DNA from 2 places in the Microbacterium murale genome. Region 2 is predicted to be linked to the other one. Evidence: riboswitches for the same ligand, from Rfam matches in the RefSeq annotation. Region 2 holds a riboswitch; the other holds the start of a gene.
What was found. Region 2 has a riboswitch for FMN ahead of pnuC (nicotinamide riboside transporter PnuC). Riboswitches for the same ligand answer to the same signal wherever they lie in the genome.
Positions count from the first base shown of each region.

Region 1: it holds a riboswitch for FMN, as region 2 does, so the genes downstream of both, ribD (bifunctional diaminohydroxyphosphoribosylaminopyrimidine deaminase/5-amino-6-(5-phosphoribosylamino)uracil reductase RibD) here and pnuC (nicotinamide riboside transporter PnuC) in region 2, are expected to answer to the same signal.

Region 1 covers NZ_JAUSXK010000001.1:3,114,516-3,125,085, forward strand. The annotation lists gene QFZ46_RS15000 (LacI family DNA-binding transcriptional regulator) at 1-734, shown strand, start outside; gene QFZ46_RS15005 (Fe-S protein) at 743-1,102, opposite strand; gene ribH (6,7-dimethyl-8-ribityllumazine synthase) at 1,151-1,627, opposite strand; gene ribA (GTP cyclohydrolase II) at 1,624-2,898, opposite strand; gene QFZ46_RS15020 (riboflavin synthase) at 2,895-3,524, opposite strand; gene ribD (bifunctional diaminohydroxyphosphoribosylaminopyrimidine deaminase/5-amino-6-(5-phosphoribosylamino)uracil reductase RibD) at 3,524-4,582, opposite strand; FMN riboswitch at 4,635-4,779, opposite strand; gene QFZ46_RS15030 (Fpg/Nei family DNA glycosylase) at 4,834-5,697, opposite strand; gene QFZ46_RS15035 (GNAT family N-acetyltransferase) at 5,814-6,380, opposite strand; partial or broken gene mfd (transcription-repair coupling factor) at 6,456-10,020, shown strand; gene QFZ46_RS15045 (methyltransferase domain-containing protein) at 10,164-10,570, shown strand, end outside.
Region 2 covers NZ_JAUSXK010000001.1:1,587,960-1,598,529, reverse strand. The annotation lists gene bcp (thioredoxin-dependent thiol peroxidase) at 1-219, shown strand, start outside; gene uraD (2-oxo-4-hydroxy-4-carboxy-5-ureidoimidazoline decarboxylase) at 367-864, shown strand; gene uraH (hydroxyisourate hydrolase) at 861-1,205, shown strand; gene pucL (factor-independent urate hydroxylase) at 1,210-2,160, shown strand; gene QFZ46_RS07835 (GOLPH3/VPS74 family protein) at 2,185-2,871, opposite strand; gene QFZ46_RS07830 (J domain-containing protein) at 2,977-3,891, opposite strand; gene pnuC (nicotinamide riboside transporter PnuC) at 3,891-4,607, opposite strand; FMN riboswitch at 4,682-4,810, opposite strand; gene QFZ46_RS07820 (HAD-IA family hydrolase) at 4,828-5,592, opposite strand; gene QFZ46_RS07815 (HNH endonuclease signature motif containing protein) at 5,614-7,248, opposite strand; gene QFZ46_RS07810 (protein-L-isoaspartate O-methyltransferase family protein) at 7,398-7,997, shown strand; gene QFZ46_RS07805 (HpcH/HpaI aldolase/citrate lyase family protein) at 7,994-8,839, opposite strand; gene QFZ46_RS07800 (CaiB/BaiF CoA transferase family protein) at 8,836-10,023, opposite strand; gene QFZ46_RS07795 (SUMF1/EgtB/PvdO family nonheme iron enzyme) at 10,020-10,570, opposite strand, start outside.

The DNA of each region.
Region 1 (10,570 bases), 1.5 Mb from region 2:
GCTACGCGTTGACCCTCATCCCGGTGGAATCGAGTGCGCGCGAGACCGTTGCCGGCGCATTCCGAAGGATCGAGGAGCACGCGGTCGACGGCATCATCATCGTGATCGAGGCTCATCAGCTCGACGAGGCCGAGGTCGAGATGCCACACGGACTGCCTGTGGTCTTCGTCGACTCGAACCGGGGAACGAGCCATCCGTTCGTCGACACGGATCAAGCGCAGGGCGCGAAGCTGGCGACGGAGCACCTGCTCGACATGGGCCACGAGACGGTCTGGCATGTCGCAGGGCCGGCGAAGTCGTATTCAGCGGAACGTCGCCGCGAGTCGTGGCAGAAGACGCTCGAATCGAGGGAGCGGGCGGTGCCGGAGCCGATCCAGGGGGACTGGTCTGCCGCGTCCGGGTATGAGGCGGGCACTCGGCTGCGAGACATCGACGAGGTCACGGCGGTCTTCGCCGCGAACGACCAGATGGCGATCGGGGTCGTTCGTGCGTTCCGTGAGAGCGGACGGGACATTCCGGGCGACGTCAGCGTCGTCGGTTTCGACGGCTTGCCGGATGCCGCACAGCTTTGGCCGCCGTTGACGACTGTGCAGCAGCATCCGGAGAAGGTCGGTGCGCTCGCAGTGGACGCCCTGCTCGCCGAGCTCGGCAGCGGAGAGCGCACGCAGACGCCGCTGGTCGGCACCGAACTCATCATCCGAGAGAGCACGGCGCCGCCGCGCACGTCACGCTAGGTCGCGCGTCAGCGCCAGAGCAGAGCGATTGCGGCGTTCGTAACGGTGAGGATGCCGACGAGCCAGAACACCGCCGGCGCAACCGACGCTCCGCGCTTCTGCCGACTCAACCCGGAGCCGACCAGGGCGCCGATCGCCACCAGGATGACGAGCTTGGTGCCGATTTTCATGTAGTTCGGCTCGGCGCCTTCCGGCAGACCCCAAGGCGCAGCGAGGGCGAGTCCGGCGACTCCGGCGATAAGCAGCCCGTACTCCATGATCTTGCCGAACTGCTTCTGGCCGCCGAATGCCTGGACAGCCCAGGAACCGAACAGCACGGCGAAGCCGATGAGATGGACGAGTAAGACGACGTGACGCAGAGTCTCCATGCGGCTTACGGTAGCTCCGTCGTCGTCCCGCCGCTAGGTAGGTGAGCCTCAGCCCCGCAGGTCCCGGATGACAAGCGCCGTCCGCAGCGCGGCATCCGCCGCCTCTGCGCCCTTGTCTTCTTTCGAGCCCTCGATGCCGGCGCGATCCAGGCCTTGCTGCTCGTCGTCGACGGTCAGGACGCCGAAGCCGACCGGCTTGCCCGCGTCCAGCGCAACTCGGGTGAGACCGTCGGTCGTCGCGGCCGCCACGTACTCGAAGTGCGGAGTCCCACCGCGGATGATGACGCCAAGGGCGACCACAGCATCCGCACCACCGGCGAACGCCGCCTGCGACGCGACCGCCAGTTCGAACGATCCAGGCACGCGTACAAGTCGATGAGTCGCGTGCGCGGCGTTGAGCACGCGCTCCGCACCCGCGATCATGCCGTTCGTGATCACTTCGTGCCAGGTGCCGGCGATGATGACGACGTTCAATCCGGTCGCGTCGATCGGTTCGCCGGGTGCGGGGGCTCCTGCGCCGCTCATGCGTTGTCCTTTCCGTGGGCGAGCGCCTCGGCCAGTTCGGCTTCGCCGATGATGTGGCCCATGCGGTCGCGCTTGGTCTCGAGGTACTGGTGGTTGTTCGGTCCGACGCCGACGATCAGCGGCACCTGCTCCGCGACGTCGAGTCCGAGCTCGCGCAGCTGCTTCACCTTGTCGGTGTTGTTCGTCAGCAGACGCACCTTCGAGATGCCGAGATCGCTGAGGATGCCGGCTGCCGCCGCGTATTCACGGGCGTCTGCCGGAAGGCCGAGGGCGAGGTTCGCGTCGACGGTGTCGAGGCCATCCTCCTGCAGGCTGTACGCGCGCAGTTTGTTGATGAGGCCGATACCGCGACCCTCGTGACCACGCATGTAGATGACGACGCCGCCCTCCTTCGCGATCGCGTCGAGCGCAGCATCGAGCTGCGGTCCGCATTCGCATTTGAGTGATCCGAACGCCTCACCGGTCAGGCACTCGGAGTGCACGCGCACCAGGGCGGTCTCTTCGAGCTCGCCGGAGACGACCGCGATGTGATCAGTGCCGGTCACTCGATCCTTGTACGCGAGGAAGCGGAACGTGCCGTGGTCGGTGGGCACGGTGGCATCCGCTCGCAGGCTCACGCGACGCTTGCCTGCGCGTGAAGAAACGACCGGTCCGTCCTGCGGGTCGATCTTGTTGAGGTGCGCGATGAGCTGCTCGATCGTGATCACGGGCACACCGTCACGGGCACCGAGATCCTTGAGTCCCGGCAGACGCATCATGCTGCCGTCCTCGGCGACGACCTCTGCGATCGCGCCGACAGGCTGCAGGCCCGCCAGCTTCATCAGATCCACAGCGGCCTCGGTGTGTCCACTGCGCTCACGCACGCCGCCGTCGACGGCCCGGAGCGGCAGCACGTGGCCAGGACGGATCACGCTCGTCGAGGTGGATGCAGGATTCGCGAGCACGTTGAGCGTGTGCGCGCGGTCAGATGCGCTGATACCCGTCGTGACCCCCTCGGCCGCGTCGACGCTGACCGTGTACGCGGTCGATCGAGCATCCTCATTCGCCTCGACCATCGGCGGCAGGTTCAGACTGTCGGCGAGATCAGCGGGCATCGGCGCGCAGATGAAGCCTGAGGACCAGCGCACCGTCCACGCGACCCACTCGGGGGTGGCGAGTTCGGCCGAGAGGATGACATCGCCTTCGTTCTCGCGGTTCTCATCGTCGGCCACGATGACCGGACGGCCGGCTCGCAGCGACTCGAGAGCTTCTTCGATGGTGGCAAGGCTCATCGTGAGCCTCCTTCCGAGACAGCCCGGAACGCGAGCAGGCGCTCGACGTGACGGGCGAGGATGTCGGTTTCAAGATTGACGCGATCGCCGATGGTGCGGGATCCGAGCGTGGTGGCGACGAGCGTCTCAGGGATGAGCGAGATCTCGAACCATGCGGACTCGGCGGCGGCATCGCTGACCGCACTGACGGTGAGGGACGTCCCATCGACCGCGATCGAGCCCTTGTCCACGACCAGGGGAGCGAGATCCGCGGGCAGTGAGACGCGAAGCACGCTCCACTCGGCGCCGGGCCGTACGTCGATGACCTCGCCGGTGCCGTCGACGTGGCCCTGCACGATGTGCCCGCCCAGACGTGCGCCGACCGGCATGGCCTTCTCGATGTTGACGGCGGTGCCGACGGATGCGGTCGCCAGCGCCGACACATCGAGCGTCTGCTTCATCACATCGGCATCGAATGCATCTACCGTCGACCCGACAACGGTGAGGCAGACGCCGGAGACGGCGATCGACTCGCCGTGCACCGCATCGAGCGCGGCCTTCGGCGCACGGACGGTCAGTCGCCACCCGTCGCCGGCGGGCGCGATGGCGGCGATCTCGCCGATCTCCTCGATGATCCCAGTGAACATCAGCGGACTCCTTCGTTGTCGTCGGATTCGTCGTCGTCGGACTCGTCGTCTTCGAAACGGGCGATGGCCAGCATGTCGGCGCCGAGCGGCACCCATTCCTCGATCGTGAGGCGACGTGCGGCAGCGATCGTCGGCACGCCGATATCGGTGAGCGCGAGGCGGCCGCCGCCCAGCAGCACGGGGGCCACATACGCGAGCACGCGGTCGGCGAGGCCGGCGGTGATGAACGCGCTGGCGAGCGTGGGCCCGCCCTCGATGAAGGCGTTCTGGATGCCGCGCTCGTGCAGATCCGCGACCACCGAATGCAGGTCGTCGGTGTCGTAGAACAGCGCCTCGTGCGGGTGGCGGCGCACCGCGGCATCCGCCGGCGTCGCACGCGAGCCGATCACCACGGGGATCGGCTGATGCTCGTAGAGCATGTCGCCGTCACGTGCGGTGAGCGCGGGGTCGTCTGCGAGCACGGTACCGGTGCCCACGAGGATCGCGTCCGCCTCGGCACGGCGACGGTGCACATCGGCGCGCGCAGCGGGTCCGGTGATCCACTGGCTCGTGCCGTCGTCGGCGGCGGCGCGGCCATCCAGGCTCTGCGCCCACTTCACCGTGATGTGGGGGCGCCCCAGGCGCAGCGCGGTCAGCCAATCGGCGATCAATGCTCGAGCGCCGTCAGCCTGTTCACCGGCTTCGACCTCGACACCGGCGCCGCGCAGTCGCTGAGCGCCGCCACCGGACATGGCACCCGGGTCGTCAAGGGCGTAGATGACGCGCGAGATCCCGGCCTCGATCAGTGCGACCGCGCACGGGCCCGTGCGACCGGTGTGGTTGCAGGGCTCCAGAGTGACGACGGCGGTCGCGCCGCGTGCGTCGCCGTCGTGGAGCTTCGACAGGGCATCGACTTCGGCGTGCGGTGTGCCCGCCCCGTGGTGCCAGCCCTCGGCGATGATCTCGCCTGCGGGGGAGAGGATGACGGCACCGACCTGCGGATTGATTCCTCGCGGTCCGTGCGCTGCGAGTTCGAGCGCACGCGCCATCGCGCGGCGTTCCGCCTCGTGCACTGCCATCCGTCGTCCTTCTGCTTTCGCTCCGGGGATGCCAGACGGCGCGCTTTCGCGCATCGTGCTGCCTCCCTTCCGGACTAGTGAGATCTCTCTCACATCACCGTCGGTACCGGAATTCCACCGGATCGGCATCTCGGTTTCCCTCGACGCTCGCGGACTGTCACCGCCGGTTCGGATTCACACCGACCCCGGAGCACGTTGATGCTCAGTGTAGTCAACGCACGCACGAGCATTTCATTCCGTGACCTGCGCGACTACTTGAGCAGTCGCGACAGCCGTCGGTCGGCGAGCGGTTTGCCGCCGGTCTGGCACGTGGGGCAGTACTCGAGCGACCTGTCCGCGAAGAACACGCTGCGTACGGTGTCGCCGCACACAGGGCAGGCCTCGCCGCGGCGCGCGTGCACCTGCATTCCACCGCGCTTGGCATCCTTCAGATCGGCAGGTGGTTTGCCCGACGCTTCGGTCACCGCATCCGTCAGCGTCGTCCTCATCGCGTCGAACAACCGATCGACCTCGTCGTCGCTGAGCGTCGCTGCGATCGCATACGGAGACATGCGTGCTGCGTGCAGGATCTCGTCCGAGTACGCGTTGCCGATGCCTGCGATGACCGACTGATCCCGCAGCAGCCCTTTGATCTGCGTGCGGCGGCCCTCCAGCAACGCGGAGAACGCGGAGCGGTCGAACGACTTCTCCAGCGGATCGGGGCCGAGCCGTGCGATGCCGGGCACATCGTTCGGATCACGCACCACGTAGACCGCGAGCGATTTCTTCGTGCCGGCCTCCGTGAGATCGAATCCGCTGTCGTCGTTGAGCGCGACGCGCAGAGCGATAGGTGACTTGCCCGGCTTGATGAGCGTCGTCGGCAGCATCTCGTACCAGCGCAGCCAGCCCGCCTTCGCGAGGTGGAACACCAAGTGCAGGTCATCGCCGCAGGAGAGCAGAATGAATTTGCCTCGGCGCGTGGACGCCGTGATCTCTGCCCCGTGCAGGGCGGTCTCAGGCGGATCGTAGGTCTTCAGCGCGGCGATCGCGCCGACGTTCGTGCGCGTGATCGAGCGCCCGACAGCGCGCTCGCCGAGGAACGCGACCAGCCCCTGCACCTCAGGCATCTCCGGCATGTGCCCATCCTGCCACCCGCATCCGACACGCGGTGGTGCCTGCGAGAATCGATCTGCAGCACGAGACTTGGTTCAGTAGCGCCCGTCTCGTGCTGCAGACACCTTCTCGAGCCGCCTCACTCCAGAACGGACCACTCGACAGGGACGCGATCGTCGGTGGGCAGGAGCCCGGCGAACCAGCCGTCGTCGCGGCCGCGGGGGCTGGTGAGGGCTTGCCGCTGCAGGCCCTCGTATCGGAATCCGAGCGCACGCGCGGTGCGGGCGGAAGGAATGTTCCCCGCAACAGCGCGCCAGGCGATGCGTGCGAGATCGAGATCGGCGAACCCCCAGTCGATCACCGCGCGAGCGGCCTCGACCATGAAGCCCTGCCCACGCGCGCCACTCGTCGCCCAGAAGCCGATCTCAGCCGATCCACCGGTGGCGTGCGGCGCGATCTGATGCAGGCCGATCATTCCGATGAGAACGTCATCCTGGAAAACGCCCCACACGGTCTCTTCGCCGGATTCCCACCACTCGGCGACCCGCCTCACGAAGTCTTCGCCGTCCTCCCGCGTGTACGGGCTGGGGACCGTCGTCCAGCGCGGGATCTCCGGATCCTGGCACGCGGCCGTGATCGCATCGAGATCCGCCGCCGTCGGGGCACGGAGAACAAGGCGGTCGGTACGAAGGATGACGCGTTCCATTCCGAGATCCTATGGCCGAGCCCACGCCTGTGAAGAACAACCCTCAGTGTCGGTGGGCCGGACTAAGCTCATCAGGTGACTGTTCCGGGGATTCTGCGCGCCTTGGAAGAGGCGACTCTTTACCACGACGCCCTCACCTGGGCGCAGACCGATGCCGATCTCGGCCTTGTCGACGGCCTCGATGCCCCGACGATCGCTGGATTGCTCGACAAGCGTGCGAGCTCCGGCCATCCGGCGTCCCTTCTCGTCATCGCGCCCACCGGGCGCCGCGCGGAATCGCTTGCAGGGGCACTCGGCTCTTATGCGCCGAATGCCGAGATCCTGACGTTTCCCGCATGGGAGACACTGCCGCATGAGCGTCTGAGCCCGAGTCCTGACACGGTCGGGCGGCGCCTCGAGACACTCCGTCGCATCACCACCTGGGCCGGCGAGCGACCGCTCATCATCGTCGCCTCCGTGCGTGCGGCGCTGCAGCCGATCGCCGCGAACCTGGGCGACACCGCCCCACTCGCGCTCGTGCTCGGCGGCCGAGGACTCGAACTCGACGGTGCGGTCGAGCAGCTCGTCGAGCGCGCGTACTCGCGTGTCGACATGGTCTCGCGCCGCGGTGAGTTCGCAGTGCGCGGCGGCATCCTCGATGTCTTCCCGCCGACGTCCGAGCATCCGTATCGCGTCGAGTTCTTCGGCGATGAGATCGACCAGATCCGTGCGTTCTCCGTGGCCGACCAGCGCTCCCTTCCGGGCGACGTCGACCGTGTCGAGCTGCCGGCGACCCGTGAGCTCCTGCTCACCGCCGACGTGCGGGATCGTGCGCGCTCGCTGATCTCCGGTTTCCCCGCGATCGCCGGGATGCTGGAGAAGATGGCCGAGGGTATTCCGGTAGAGGGGATGGAATCGCTGCTGCCTGCGGTGTCCGGTCCGCTGAAGGCGCTCGCCGAGTACTTCCCTGAAGGCACCGCCGTCGCGCTCGTCGATCCTGAGCGCTCGAGCGCCAGGGCGCAGAGCCTCGGTGAGACGAACCGGGAGTTCCTCGACGCCGCATGGAGCGCGGCCACCTCTGGTGCTTCCGCGCCCATCGACCTCGGCGCCGGCGACTTCCTCAGCGTCGCCAGACTGCGCGAGATCGTGCGTGAACGAGACGGTGTCTGGTGGCGGTTCAGCCCGTTCGCGACCGACGATGACGACGCGGCCAACATCGACGCCTCGATCATCCCGTCATTCCACGGCAACGTCGACGGCGCGATCGATTTCGTCGAGGGGAAGCTCGCAGACGGATGGCGCCTCGTCATCGCGGCATCCGGTGCAGGCCTCGTCGACCGCGCGAGAGACGTGCTGTCCGACCGCGGCCTCGCCGCTCGTGTCGTCGATGCGCTCGTCGACGCTCCGGAGGCCGGTGTCGCGACGCTCGTGCTCGGCGCGCTCGAGTCGGGGTTCCAGGTGCCGGAGGCGAAGCTCGCGGTCCTCACGGACAACGAGTTCTACGGGCGCACGATCGGCGGTGACCAGCGGGTGGTGAAGAAACTCGCGTCGCGTCGGAAGAACGTCGTCGACCCCCTTCAGCTCAAGAACGGTGATTTCGTCGTGCACTCCACGCACGCGCATCGCGAAGTTCATCGAGATGACGCAGCGCGAGGTCTCGTCGGGCGGACGCAACGCCACCAAGACCATCCGCGACTATCTGGTTCTGGAGTACGCGCCGTCCAAGCGCGGCTATCCGGGCGACAAGTTGTACGTGCCGACGGACCAGCTCGATCTGCTCTCGAAGTACGTCGGCGGTGAAGCGCCCACGCTCTCGAAGATGGGCGGCAGCGACTGGTCGGCGGCGAAGGGCAAGGCGCGCCGCGCCGTGCGGGACATCGCCGTCGAACTCGTGAAGCTGTATTCGGCACGGATGTCGGCGAAGGGCTATGCGTTCGGCCCCGACACGCCCTGGCAGAGAGAACTGGAAGAGGCGTTCCCATTCGCCGAGACGCCGGACCAGCTGCAGACGATCGATGAGATCAAGGCCGACATGGAGCGACCGATCCCGATGGATCGGCTCCTGAGCGGTGATGTCGGCTTCGGAAAGACCGAAGTCGCGGTGCGGGCCGCGTTCAAGGCGATCCAGGACGGCAAGCAGGTCGCGATGCTCGTGCCGACGACACTGCTGGTGAAGCAGCACTTCGAGACTTTCGCCGAGCGCTTCGCCGGATTCCCGGTGAAGGTGCGGGCCCTGTCGCGCTTCCAGACCGACAAGGACGCTCGCCTCACTCTCGAGGGGCTCCTCGACGGCTCGGTCGACATGGTGATCGGCACCCACCGCATCCTCACCGACCAGATCATGTTCAAGGATCTCGGGCTTCTCATCATCGACGAGGAGCAGCGCTTCGGCGTCGAGCACAAGGACAAGCTGAAGAAGCTGAAGACGAACGTCGACATCCTCGCGATGAGCGCCACACCGATCCCGCGCACGCTCGAGATGGCCGTCACCGGCATCCGCGAGATGTCCACACTCGCCACGCCGCCGGAAGACCGGCATCCGATCCTCTCGTTCGTCGGTCCGCGCAGCGACAAGCAGATGGCGGCGGCCATCAGGCGCGAGATCCTGCGCGAGGGACAGATCTTCTTCGTCCACAACCGGGTGCAGTCGATCCAGCGGGTCGCTTCGGAGCTGGCCGAGCTGGTGCCGGAGGCACGCATCGCGGTCGCCCACGGACAGATGGGCGAGCACCAGCTCGAGCAGGTCGTCGACGCCTTCTGGGAGCGCAAGTTCGATGTGCTGGTGTCGACGACGATCGTCGAGACGGGGCTCGACATCTCCAACGCCAACACCATCATCATCGACAAGGCGGACAAGTACGGCCTCAGCCAGCTGCACCAGCTGCGCGGGCGGGTCGGTCGTGGGCGCGAACGCGCCTACGCCTACTTCCTCTACGACGACTCGAAGCCGCTTTCGGAGACTGCGGCCGATCGGCTGCAGACGATCGCAGTGAACAATGACCTGGGCAGCGGCATGCAGGTGGCGTTGAAGGACCTCGAACTGCGTGGCGCCGGCAACATGCTCGGCGGTGAGCAGGCCGGACACATCGCCGGTGTCGGCTTCGACCTCTATCTGCGCATGGTCGGCGAAGCCGTGGCGACTTTCCGCGGCGAGGACGTCGAGACAGGCGACGAGCTCCGGATGGAACTGCCGGTCGACGCGCGCATCCCTGAAACCTACATCGACAGCGAAAGGCTGCGCCTCGAGGCCTACCAGAAACTGTCGGCCGCGGCCGCCGCGACGGCGAAGGACGACGCGATCGACCTCGTGATCGAGGAGCTCACCGACCGTTACGGAACGCCGCCTGAGGAGGTCGACGGTCTGTTCGCGATCGCGCGCCTGCGTCGACGTGCCGCGAAGGCGGGACTCAAGGATGTCGTGGCGATGGGTTCGAATCTCCGGGTGGCGCCGGCCCGCCTCGAGGATTCGATGAAGGTGCGTCTGCAGCGCCTGTACCCCGCGGCGAAGCTCGTCGGCGGGGGAGAGGCGCTGGTCGTGCCGCTGCCCCGCCCGAGCGGCGAAGCGCCGACGGATGCGGGTCTGCTGGAGTGGGTCGCGCAGCTGTTCACCGCGCTGTTTCCCGAACCGGTCAAGGCCGGATCGGCGCCCGCCGCCTCCTGATCGCCTGAGCACAGCCTCGGATCTCGCATCCGACACGCCGGGATGCGGACGGGTGCTGCGGCGCGTCGGCTCGCGCGTCCGAAGTCGTGCACGGTCACCGCGTCGGCTGATGTGTTGCGGAGCGGACTGAGAGACTGTGCGGTATGGCTGAATTCGAAGAACTCATCGAGCTGGGTTCCGCTGCCGACGTCACGGGATGGGGTTTCGACTGGGTCGCGGATCGTGCGACCGAGGAGCGTCCGCCGTGGGGATACGCCAGGCTGCTCGCCGAACGGCTGAGGACCGCGTCGGCCGCACTCGACCTCGACACCGGCGGCGGCGAGGTGCTGGCGGAGGCGGACACGTTCCCGCCGGTGGCTGTCGCCACCGAGTCCTGGGCGCCGAACGCTGCGCGGGCGACTGCGCTGCTGTATCCCCGCGGGGTCGTCGTCGTGCGCGCCGAGCAGGATGGTCCGCTGCCGTTCGCCGACGGGGCGTTCGACCTCGTGACGAGTCGGCATCCGGTCGCTCCGCGCTGGGCGGAGATCGCGCGGGTACTGCAGACAGGGGG
Region 2 (10,570 bases):
GATGCCGAGCAGTTGAGTTTCCCGCTGCTCTCAGACGAGGATTCCGCCGTCGCCAAGGAGTGGGGCGCGTGGGGGCAGAAGACCGTGAACGGTCGCACGTTCGACGGGCTGATCCGCACCACGGCGGTCGTCGATGCCGACGGCGTCATCTCGTCAGTGGAGTACAACGTCAACGCGGAGGGCCACGTCGCCCGCCTCAGAGACGCTCTGCTGAAATGACCGCTGAACTGGGGCGCAGGGCTTGCAAGCCCCTGCCTCCAGTTCTATGATTGTCGTATGCTGAAATAACAGTTCCACGATACGAGAGAATCCCTCCCGTATTCCTTACACCGTGGATGCCAGCACGCAAGAGAAAGAGATCAAGCGATGTTGCTTGAGGAATTCAATCTGGCGGAGCAACGCGACGCTGTCGCCGCGCTCAGACCGTGCATCGATGTGACGCGATGGTGTGAAGACATCGTCGATCGGCGCCCCTTCGAGTCGATCGACTCCCTCGTGGCGGAGGCGGCTCAGGCCGCCGATCCGTTCACGACCCAGGAGATCGACTCTGCCCTCGCCCACCATCCTCGGATCGGCGAGCGAGCAGGAGGAGACAGCAGAGAGGCGACGCTTTCGCGGTCGGAGCAGGCCGGGGTCGACCCGTCCGACGAACAAGTGCAGCAGGCTCTCCGCGAGGGCAACCTCGCGTACGAGGAGCGCTTCGGCCGGGTCTTCCTGATCCGTGCGGCCGGGCGCTCGGCGACGGAGATCCTGTCGAGCCTGCGAGAACGGTTGCAGCACGACTCCGACTCGGAAGAGCGGATCATCGCCGGGCAGCTGCGAGAGATCGCACTGCTCCGACTGAGAGGAACGATCACCGCATGACTGCTGTGTCGCACATCACCACCCACGTGCTCGATGCCGTGCAGGGTCTGCCGGCTCCAGGTATCGCCGTCGTGCTGTCCGCCCTCAAGGACGGCGAGTGGATGCTGCTCGCCGAAGGGGTCACTGATGCCGATGGCAGGGCGAAGCAGCTCGGGCCCGAGGCGTTGCCCGTCGGTACCTACCGACTCCATTTCGACACCGGCGGGTATTTCGCACGCACCGATACCCCCACCTTCTATCCCGAAGTCGTGCTCACGTTCGTCGTCGATGACGAGCATCGTCACTACCACGTGCCGCTGCTGCTGAGCCCCTTCGCATATTCGACCTACCGAGGAAGTTAGAACGATGACCGACATCATGACCCGCACCGAGACCGACACCGAGACGCCCAGCGACGGCATCGTCCTCGGCCCGAACCAGTACGGCAAGGCCGAGGTTCGCGTCGTCAAGGTCACCAGAGACGGCGACCGCCACTCGATCGAAGACCTCAACGTCACCTCGCAGCTGCGTGGCGACTTCCAGGCCGCGCACCTCGATGGCGACAACGGCCATGTCGTCGCGACCGACACTCAGAAGAACACCGTCTTCTGCTTCGCCCGCGAAGGGATCGGCTCGCCCGAGGCCTTCCTGCTGCGCCTCTCAGACCACTTCACCAGCGAGTTCGACTGGGTCGAGGGCGGGCGATGGCTCGCTGAGAGCTATGCCTGGGATCGGATCCAGGTCGATGGTGAGGGGCACGACCACTCGTTCGTCCGGTCGGGGCAGGAGACGCGCACGGCCGTCGTCGTCGCAGAGGGGTCGACGCGTCACATCATCGCCGGTCTGAAGGGGCTGACGGTGCTCAAGACGACGCAGTCCGGATTCGTCGGCTACCCGAAGGACCGGTACACGTCGTTGAAGGAGACCACGGACCGCATTCTCGCGACCGACGTCTCTGCGCGGTGGCGGTATGCACCGGATGCCGGGTCCAGAGACCTGGACTTCAACGAGATCTATGCGGATGTGAAGCGCATCCTGCTCGAGGAGTTCACGCGGCGCTACTCGGCCGCGCTGCAGGCGACGTTGTTCGACATGGGTCGTGCTGTGCTCGAAGCGCACCCAAAGATCGCGGAGATCCGCTTCTCGATGCCCAACAAGCATCACTTCGTCGTCGATCTCGAGCCTTACGGTCTCGAGAACCCCAACGAGGTGTTCTTCGCGTCCGATCGCTCGTATGGCCTGATCGAAGCCGCGGTGACGCGGGAAGGCCAGGCCGAGGTCGCATCCGCGTGGGAGGCGGTCAGCTCCTTCTGCTGACGCGTGCTTCGTGACGACGGAGAGTCAACTCGTCATCGTCGCCGCCACCATCACCGGGATCATCGTCGCCGTCATCGCGGCGGCGATGACGGCGTTGACGGCGGCGGCGACGGCATCTCCGGCGGCATCTCCGGCGCCGGAGTGCACGCTGAGCTGCTCGATGCGCTTCTTCAGTTGTCGGGCGGACATCCCCGCGGATTCTTCGCGCAACAGGGAGTGCGCAGCCTGCATCGATTGGAGGATCGCGAGGATCGTGAGGTCGGCCTGAGACGGTGCGCCCGCACCGGACAGCACCTCCGCTAGCCGGCGGCGCAGAACCGTCTCGGGCGTGGCGTCCGCTTCGGGGGTTCGCAAAGCGCCCATGCCGAAGAAACCGCGCTCGCCGCGCAGCAGGATGCCCTGAGCGATCAGGGAATCGACTACGTGATCGCGAGGATCCAGAGCGCTCTTCGACACCAGCGATGACAGTCGCTGCCCGCTCAACGGTGCAAGCTGCTGCAGGGCGGCATCCAGCACCGGGTGGCCCGTCGAGGCCGAGGAGATGACGTGGACGAGTGGGTGCTTCTCCGTGGTGACCGTGACGCGACCGTGCAGAACGAGATCGACGATCACGGCGGCGACCTCGCCATAAGCGCGATAGGTCGACGCGGCGATCTCGCCACGTCCGTCAGGACGGATCAGCAGCAGGTGGAGTTCTTCGGTGACCAGCATGCCGTTCACGCTACGCCGCGTCGATGGACTGCGCGTCCTCCTTGCGGCTGATTCGAGCGCCGGGGTGCTCGAGGGCCGGGATGTTCGGTAAGGAAACCGACGGCCTCACACGAATCGCACGGTCTGCTGCAGGCGCGTGCGCACATCGAACAGCTCATTGCCGCCGATGTCGCGCGCGCCGGGCACGCCCTGCCGCAGCACGGTGCGCAGGGCGCTGCGGCGCACGACGACCACCGGAACGCCGCGCACCTTGCCGAGCGCGGTGATCGCCTGGTCGAGGTCGTCGTCGGGCAGCACGACGATGGCACCGCCGAAGCGCACGCGGGCCGCGCGGGCGACGACGCGCATGCGGGCGAGGAGCGCGGCGATGGGTGACCCGTCGACGCCTGTGCCGATGATCTCGCCGCGACGGAAGCGGACGATCTCGCCGAAGTCCTCGGACAGCACGCCGTAGAGGCCGGACGGGCTGAGGATGACATGGTCGAGCTTCTCGTCAGCATCCGGGCCGGTGGCGACATCGTGCCAGACGGTGAAGCCCATGCCGAGGTCGGAGACGGTGCGCGCCGTCTCCTCTTCGGCGAGGGCGTCGGCGAGCATGCGGCGCAGCTCGTGGGGTGCTGATCGCACCAGCGCGGGGTCATAGGGATCGGGGACCTCGACCCCGTGGCCTGCCCACTCACGGATCAGCGACAGATAGCGCTCGCGACGCCACCCTCCGGGGTGCCCGTAGGAGCGCGCTTTCGGGCGGGTGTCGGTGCGCGCGGGCGGCGCCTGCCATCCGTTCCAGCTCACGTCCTCGTCTGAGAAACCGTGGCCCCTGTCGTAGGTGGCGCGTGCTTCGGCTGTGCCGATGAGTTCCCATGCCCGTTGCACCTGGATGAATGCAGCGGCGTCGCCGCCGGCATCCGGATGCGTCTGACGCAGCCTCAGCCGGAACGCGCGCCGCAGCTCGTCCTCAGTGGCGGTGGGGTCGACGCCGAGCACCTCGTAGGCCGAGGCGGAGAGCGGGCTGTCGAACATCACTCTCCATTCTCGTCGGTCTTCACCACCCGTGGATCCGGCATGATGGTGTCGATCTTCGGTTTCGCGTTCGCGTGCGCGCGCCACCAGACGACGAAGCCGACGGCGGTGAAGATGCCGTAGAAGACGTACATGAAGCCGGTGGCGTAGTAGCCGGAACTGAACAGCAGCGGCACTCCGACGACATCGACGGCGATCCAGATGAGCCAGAACTCGGTCCAGCCCTTCGCCATGCCGTACGTCGCCAGCAGCGAGCCGACGAAGGTCCAGGCATCCGCCCAGACCGGTTCCCAGGATCCGAGCAGGCGGAACAGGGGAGTCAGGGCGATCGTGCCGATGATGAGGGCGAGTACGAGGCCGACGCGCGCGCTGTTCGGTGCCCAGCGCGGGGTCAGCTGTCCGCCGTCTGCCTTCGCCTGGCGCCAGCGGATCCAGCCGTAGATCGCGACGGCGATGAACATGATCTGACGCCCCGCCTGACCGAGCAGGTTCGGGAGTGAATGGTCGGGGTTGAGGATGGATCCGAGGAACACCGTCAGCAGGAGCAGGTTGCCGATGATTCCGACCGGCCACGCCCAGATCTTGCGGCGCATGCCACCGAGGGCGCTCGCCAGGCCGAACACGTTGCCCACGACTTCGCGGATGAGCAGACTCTGCCCGCCGGGCAGCACCCATTGCGAGTTGAAGGCGTCGACCAGCCAGCGCAGGGTGTCCATCGTTCTCCATTCGGCATTGATGCTGCCGAGGAGGATGCGGTGCGCCACCGTGCGCGCTGTCGCGCACGGCTCACGCTGTGCTTCTCCCATCCAGACTGTGACTGTCGGTACCGGAATTCCACCGGTTCAACCGAAGCTCCGAAGAGCTGCGGGTCGCGGACTATGACCGCCGGTTCGGAATTTCACCGACCCCGGAGCACGTGTGTGTTCATGGGGAACATTACCGGAGGCCGGCGACGAGCTCGTCCAGTCCGGCGACGGCCGCATCGAAGTGATCGGATGCTGTGGGTGGGTCACCTACCGGCCGGTCGACGTAGCAGGTGCGCATGCCGGCATCCTGCGCGGCGCGCAGATCACATGCGTGTGCGGCGACCATGAGGATCCTCTCGGGTGGGCGGTCGGCGACCTGCACAGCGCGCTGATAGAGCGCCGGTGCTGGTTTGTAGGCGGCGACGTCGTGGGCGGTGACGGCGTGGTGCCAACGCAGGCCGGTACGCGCGGCGAGGTGGAGGAGCGTCGTCGGCGCGGCGTTGGATAGTGCGAGCACCGGCCGTAGTGCGGCGATGCGCTCGAGTCCGGCGACGGAATCCGGCCACGCTGGGAGGCACCTGCTCGCGGTCGCAAGGTGCGCAACGGCCTCGGAGGGTGCGCCCGCTGCGTGCGTCGCCGCTGGGTTTGCCGAGGTGCCGGATGTTGTCGCAACGCCAGATGCCGCAGGAAGACCCAGCGCTGCTGCGTCGTCGAGAACATGGTGAGCAGCTTCTGCATCGAGTACTTCGGAGTCGACGTACGCGCGGCGTCCTTCGGCGATCTCGGCCTGCTGATCGGCGACGAAGCCCTGCCAACTCTCTGCCAGAGCCTGCGCGTGCCGGGCGTCGGCGTCGGGAATCGCCTCGTGAATCGCTGTTCGCAACCCCGTCGGCTCATCGACGAGAGTCCCCAGCACGTCGAACACGACGACATCGATATCAGTCGGCTGCAGCATGACAGGACCAACAGTCGGCGATCACCAGGTGTTCCATGCGGGTTCTCGTTCGCGTTCTCGTTCGTGGTTGAGGGCGTTGTCGACGACGGTGTAGTCGAGGTGTGGGGATCGCCATTTGGCGTAGGGGTCCCACCAACCAGGGCCGCGGATTTCAGGGAGTCCGTCACGCATTCGGATCCTCCAGATGCCGTCGTCGAGGGTGCGGTGGTGGTGCCAGCACAGGGGCACGCCGTTGCTGGTGTGGGTGGGGCCGCCGTGGGCGTGTTCTTGGACGTGGTGGATCTCGCACCATTCGGCGGGGATGTGGCAGCCGGGGATGAGGCATTCGCGGTCGCGGAGCACGATCGCCCGTCGTTGGGTCGCGTTGAACAGGCGTGCGCTGGTGCTGATTCCGACGATCGCACCCTTGTCATCGAACAGGACACGTTGGATCCCGCCCGCGCACCCGGCGTGGTCGGCGGAGCCGAGCGGGACGTCGTATCCGGCGCCTTCGACTTTGGCCCGTCCGGTGCGGTGGGCGAAGTCTTCTGCGGTGATGGAGACGACCAGCGTCGGTGCAGCCCCACCGAGGGTGGGCATGCCTCCGGATGCGGCGGCGACCATCAGTACGGTCGCGAACGCGTCGTGGCGTTTCTGGGCGTGCGTGCGCAGATCCGCCCCGCCTGCGGGCGGGGCTTTCGCTTTGTGGGGTTCGAGCCCGTCCGCACGATCCGAATGCTCCCTCGCCCCGTACTCGGTGCTGCTGCTGGAGGCGTACTTCGCATCCAAGTCCGCGTCACTGAGACCCTCACCGTCGCCGCGGTCCCCGTCACCGTCGTCGTCGGACGGCCGGAACCGCACCGTGCCGCTCCCGGCACTTGCTTTGTCTTCGGCTTTCGGGTTCATCAGGCTATCGATGAGTTTCTGCAACTGTGCCGCGACTTCCGGCAGCAGCTCTCCCCGCACCGGCACGGACCCGTCGCGGAGTTTCCCGATCGTGAAATGCCGGCGGCGCTTCCCGGCCCGATCCGATGGCTCGGCGCCATCCGGATCCAACCGGGCCACGATATGCGCGACCAGGGCGGCGAGTTCATCCGTCGTCGGCAACGGCCCACGCTCACCGTCTCCCGGATCCGTGCCGTCCAACGGCAGCCCTGACGCGAAGCGTGCCAGCACCGCATCCGCCGCCAGGCGATCTGCAACCCCGATCCGGGTCGCTTTCTGCAACGGGACCGTGCACGCCGAGAACCCGCCCACAGACAAGAATCCGTCCGCCAGAGCCGCAGTCAACTCAGGGAACTTCCCCGGCAACAACGCCCCCGAGGTGATGTCCTGCTCCCGACGCACCGCCCCGGCCGCGGTCACATAGCGGCGTGCGGCAGGCCCATCAACGAGCAGCGTGCGTCGCAGCACTTCTGCCGCATCACGGCATCCCGCCCTGGTCGAGAAACGTGCATCACGCTCCACGTGATCCCGCTCCACGACCTGGTCTGTCACCGCGACGATCGCACCATCCAGGCGTCGCTGCACACGCCCCAACACCTGCATCACATCCAACAGTTCGGTGTCGTTCGCGAAGCGTACCCCGCCATCTGCACCGCCACCCGCACCGGAGGAACCCATCGCATCGGCCAACAACCGATCGATGCTCTCCAACTCCTCCACCAGTGATGCCATACCCCCATTCAACCCAGGGCCACCGACATTTAAACCCCAGATCAGACCACATTCACGACCCGTGGATAACCACCCCAGACCCCCGACCTGTGGAGGAACAGTGGCGGCGCAACCTGGCACCGCAAGGTCCTCCGGCGTACCGTCGAATCATGTCTGCGATCAGAGTGGACCCCGGCACAGAGACCCGTGTACGCGCGGCGATGTCGTCCACGCCGCGGGCAGATTTCCTGCCCGAAGAGTTGCGTCACTTGGCAGACGCCGACCACCCGGTGATGATCGGCTGGGACTCGACGAACTCGCAGCCGTCGACGGTGGCGAGGATGCTGGCGCTGCTCGACGTGCAACCCGGCGATCGCGTGCTCGATGTCGGAAGCGGCTCGGGATGGACGACCGCCATACTGAGCACGATGGTCGGCCCGGAGGGCACGGTCATCGGCGTCGAGCTGGTTCCGCAGCTCGTGAGCTACGGGCGCGAGCGCCTCGCAGAGACAGGGGCTCGCGCTGACATCAGGGAAGCCATCCCCGGCGTGCTGGGTCTTCCCGAGGAGGCACCGTTCGACCGCATCCTGGTATCCGCGCAGGCGACGACCGTTCCGGTGCGCCTTGAGGCGCAACTCGCCGAGGGCGGCCGACTCGTCGTGCCGGTCGCGGGTGTGATGACGGTCGTTGACATTCGCGGTGGCATCCCGCACAGGAGAGCGGATGCCGGGCGCTACAGCTTCGTGCCCTTAGAGGAGAGCGAGCTCTAGCGCCGCGTGCTGGCAAGCACCCGCTCGGCAGCACGCACCATTGCGATGTCGATGAAGGTTCCGTCTTCGAGAACGAAGGCGCCGGTGCCGTCCGCCGCGGCAGAGCGCACGCGGTCGACGATGCTCTGCGCACGGGCGATCTCCGTGGCATCCGGTGTGAAGACTCGGCGAATGACGTCAAGCTGACGCGGATGCACGGCGGTGCGGCCGGCGAAGCCGAGAGCGCGGCCGGCGCGGCAGCTCGCCTCAAGGCCATCGAGATCGGCGACACCGGCGAACACCGCCATCAGAGGAGCGGGCAGCCCCGCCGCGGCTGCGGCATTGACGATGCGACTGCGCGACCAGGCCAGTCCCGCCTCGCCCTCCGGTCCTGCGGGAACGCCGAGCTCGGCCCGTAGATCTGCTTCACCCGTCGCTATCGAGGAGACACCAGAGCAGGCGATCTCGAACGCGCGCTCGATCGAGAGCGCCGACTCGAGGAGCGCGTGCACCTCGCGGCCGGGCAACGCGGCACGGAGTGCGTCGACATCCTCGGAAGATTGCGTCTTCGGCAGGCGCACCCCGAATGCGACCGGCAGCGCGTCCACCGCCGCGAGATCGGCGTCGTGCGAACGTGATCCGATGCCGTTGACCCGCACCTGCACCGCGGGCGCATTCGCACCGCAGGCCTCCCACACCGCCGCGAAGTCGGTGAGCGCCGCGCGGGCATCCGCCTTGTGCGATGCCGCGACGGCATCCTCGAGGTCGACGATCACGACATCCGCCCCCGCGTTCAGCGCCTTCTCGAAACGTTCGGGCCGATCGGCTGGTGCGTACAGCGCGACGATGATCGATCGCGTCATCCGATGCTTCCTTCCTCGCGCAGTGCCGTGAGCTCGTCGTCGGAGTATCCCAGCTCCACCAGCACGGCATCCGTGTCCGCACCGTGGGCACGACCGGTGAACCCGATCGTCGCGTCATCCTGCGAGAGCCGGAACAGCGGGCCCTGCATCGCGATCTCGCCGAGATCGGCATCGTGGATGCGGTGGATGGTGCCGAGCGCGTTGAACTGCGGATCGGCGACGATGTCGGACGGATCGTAGATCGGTGCGACCGCAGCATCGGCCGCCTCGAACGCGGCGACGACCTCGTCACGGGAGCGCTGGGCGATCCATGAGCCGACAGCATCATCGAGGAGGTCGGCGTGCTCTGCGCGGGCAGCCCCGGTCGCGAACCACGGTTCATCGGCCAGTTCGGGTCGACCGACTAGCGTGACGACGCGTTCGGCGATGGACTGCGCGCTCGTCGACACCGCGACCCAGGAGCCGTCGGCCGTGCGGTAAGCGTTGCGGGGCGCGTTGTTCACGGAGCGGTTTCCGGTTCGCGGCTGCACGGTGCCCAGCTGATCCCATCGGGTGATCTGGGGGCCGAGCATCGCGAGGATCGGTTCGATGATGGCGACGTCGACCTCCTGCCCCTTGCCGTCCCGGTCACGAGCATGCAGAGCGACCATGATCGCATAGGCCGTCGCGAGCGATGCGATCCCGTCTGCGAGACCGAACGGGGGGAGTGTCGGTGGACCGTCCGGCTCACCGGTGGAGGAGGCGAACCCGCTCATCGCCTCCGCAAGCGTGCCGAATCCCGGCCGGCGCCGGTACGGCCCGATCTGTCCGAACCCGGTCACGCGAGCGAGCACCAGCCCTGGATTCTCCACGGAGAGCGCGGCGTAGTCGAGGCCCCAGCGTTCGAGCGTGCCTGGTCGGAAGTTCTCGATCACGACGTCGGCGGTTCGGGCGAGACGCAGGAACGCATCGCGCCCGCCGTCGGTGTGCAGATCGATCGCCACGGTGCGCTTGTTGCGACCGAGCGTCTTCCACCAGAGGTTCTGCCCATCCTTGCTCGGTCCGTGACCGCGCGCCGGGTCGGGCCGATTCGGATGCTCGACCTTGATCACGTCCGCGCCCATGTCACCCAGATGCATCGCAGCCATCGGACCGGCGAACAGGGTCGAGGCGTCCACGACCCGAAGGCCCTCGAGTGCGCTCACGGCCTGTCCTCGATGCAGATGCGGAAGCCGATCGACGGCGACGCATCCTGTCCGAGACCGGGCAACAGCAGCTTGGCGCTGAACTCCGGTGGCTTCACACCACCGTCGAAGTACCAGTCCGAGCCCTCGCTGCGGTGGGCGCTGCCACCCTTGAGCATGACGAAACGGGTGCGGCCGTCCGAATGCTCCGACTCGGTCCAGTTCCAGACCTCGGGGGAGCGTCGGATGAAGCCCGTCCGGGTCGCCGCGAGCTGCCACTCGTCTTCGGTGGGGAGTCGTCCCCCGGCCCAGGCAGCGTACTCGCGGGCACGGGCGAACGTGACATTCGTCACCGGGCGGTCTGGGTCACGGCCATCCGCGACTTCTCCGATCGCCTCGAGGAATCGGGCGTACTCGGCTTCGCTCACTTCGGCAGCAGCGATCTGCACCGGCTGCGCGACGACCACCGTCCGGTCGAGGGTGCGCTGATCGTGCAGTCGTGGCGGGAGCGGCTTCCACTCGTCGACGTAGGGTGCGCCGTCGTACATGCCGGTCTCCCTCATCCGGA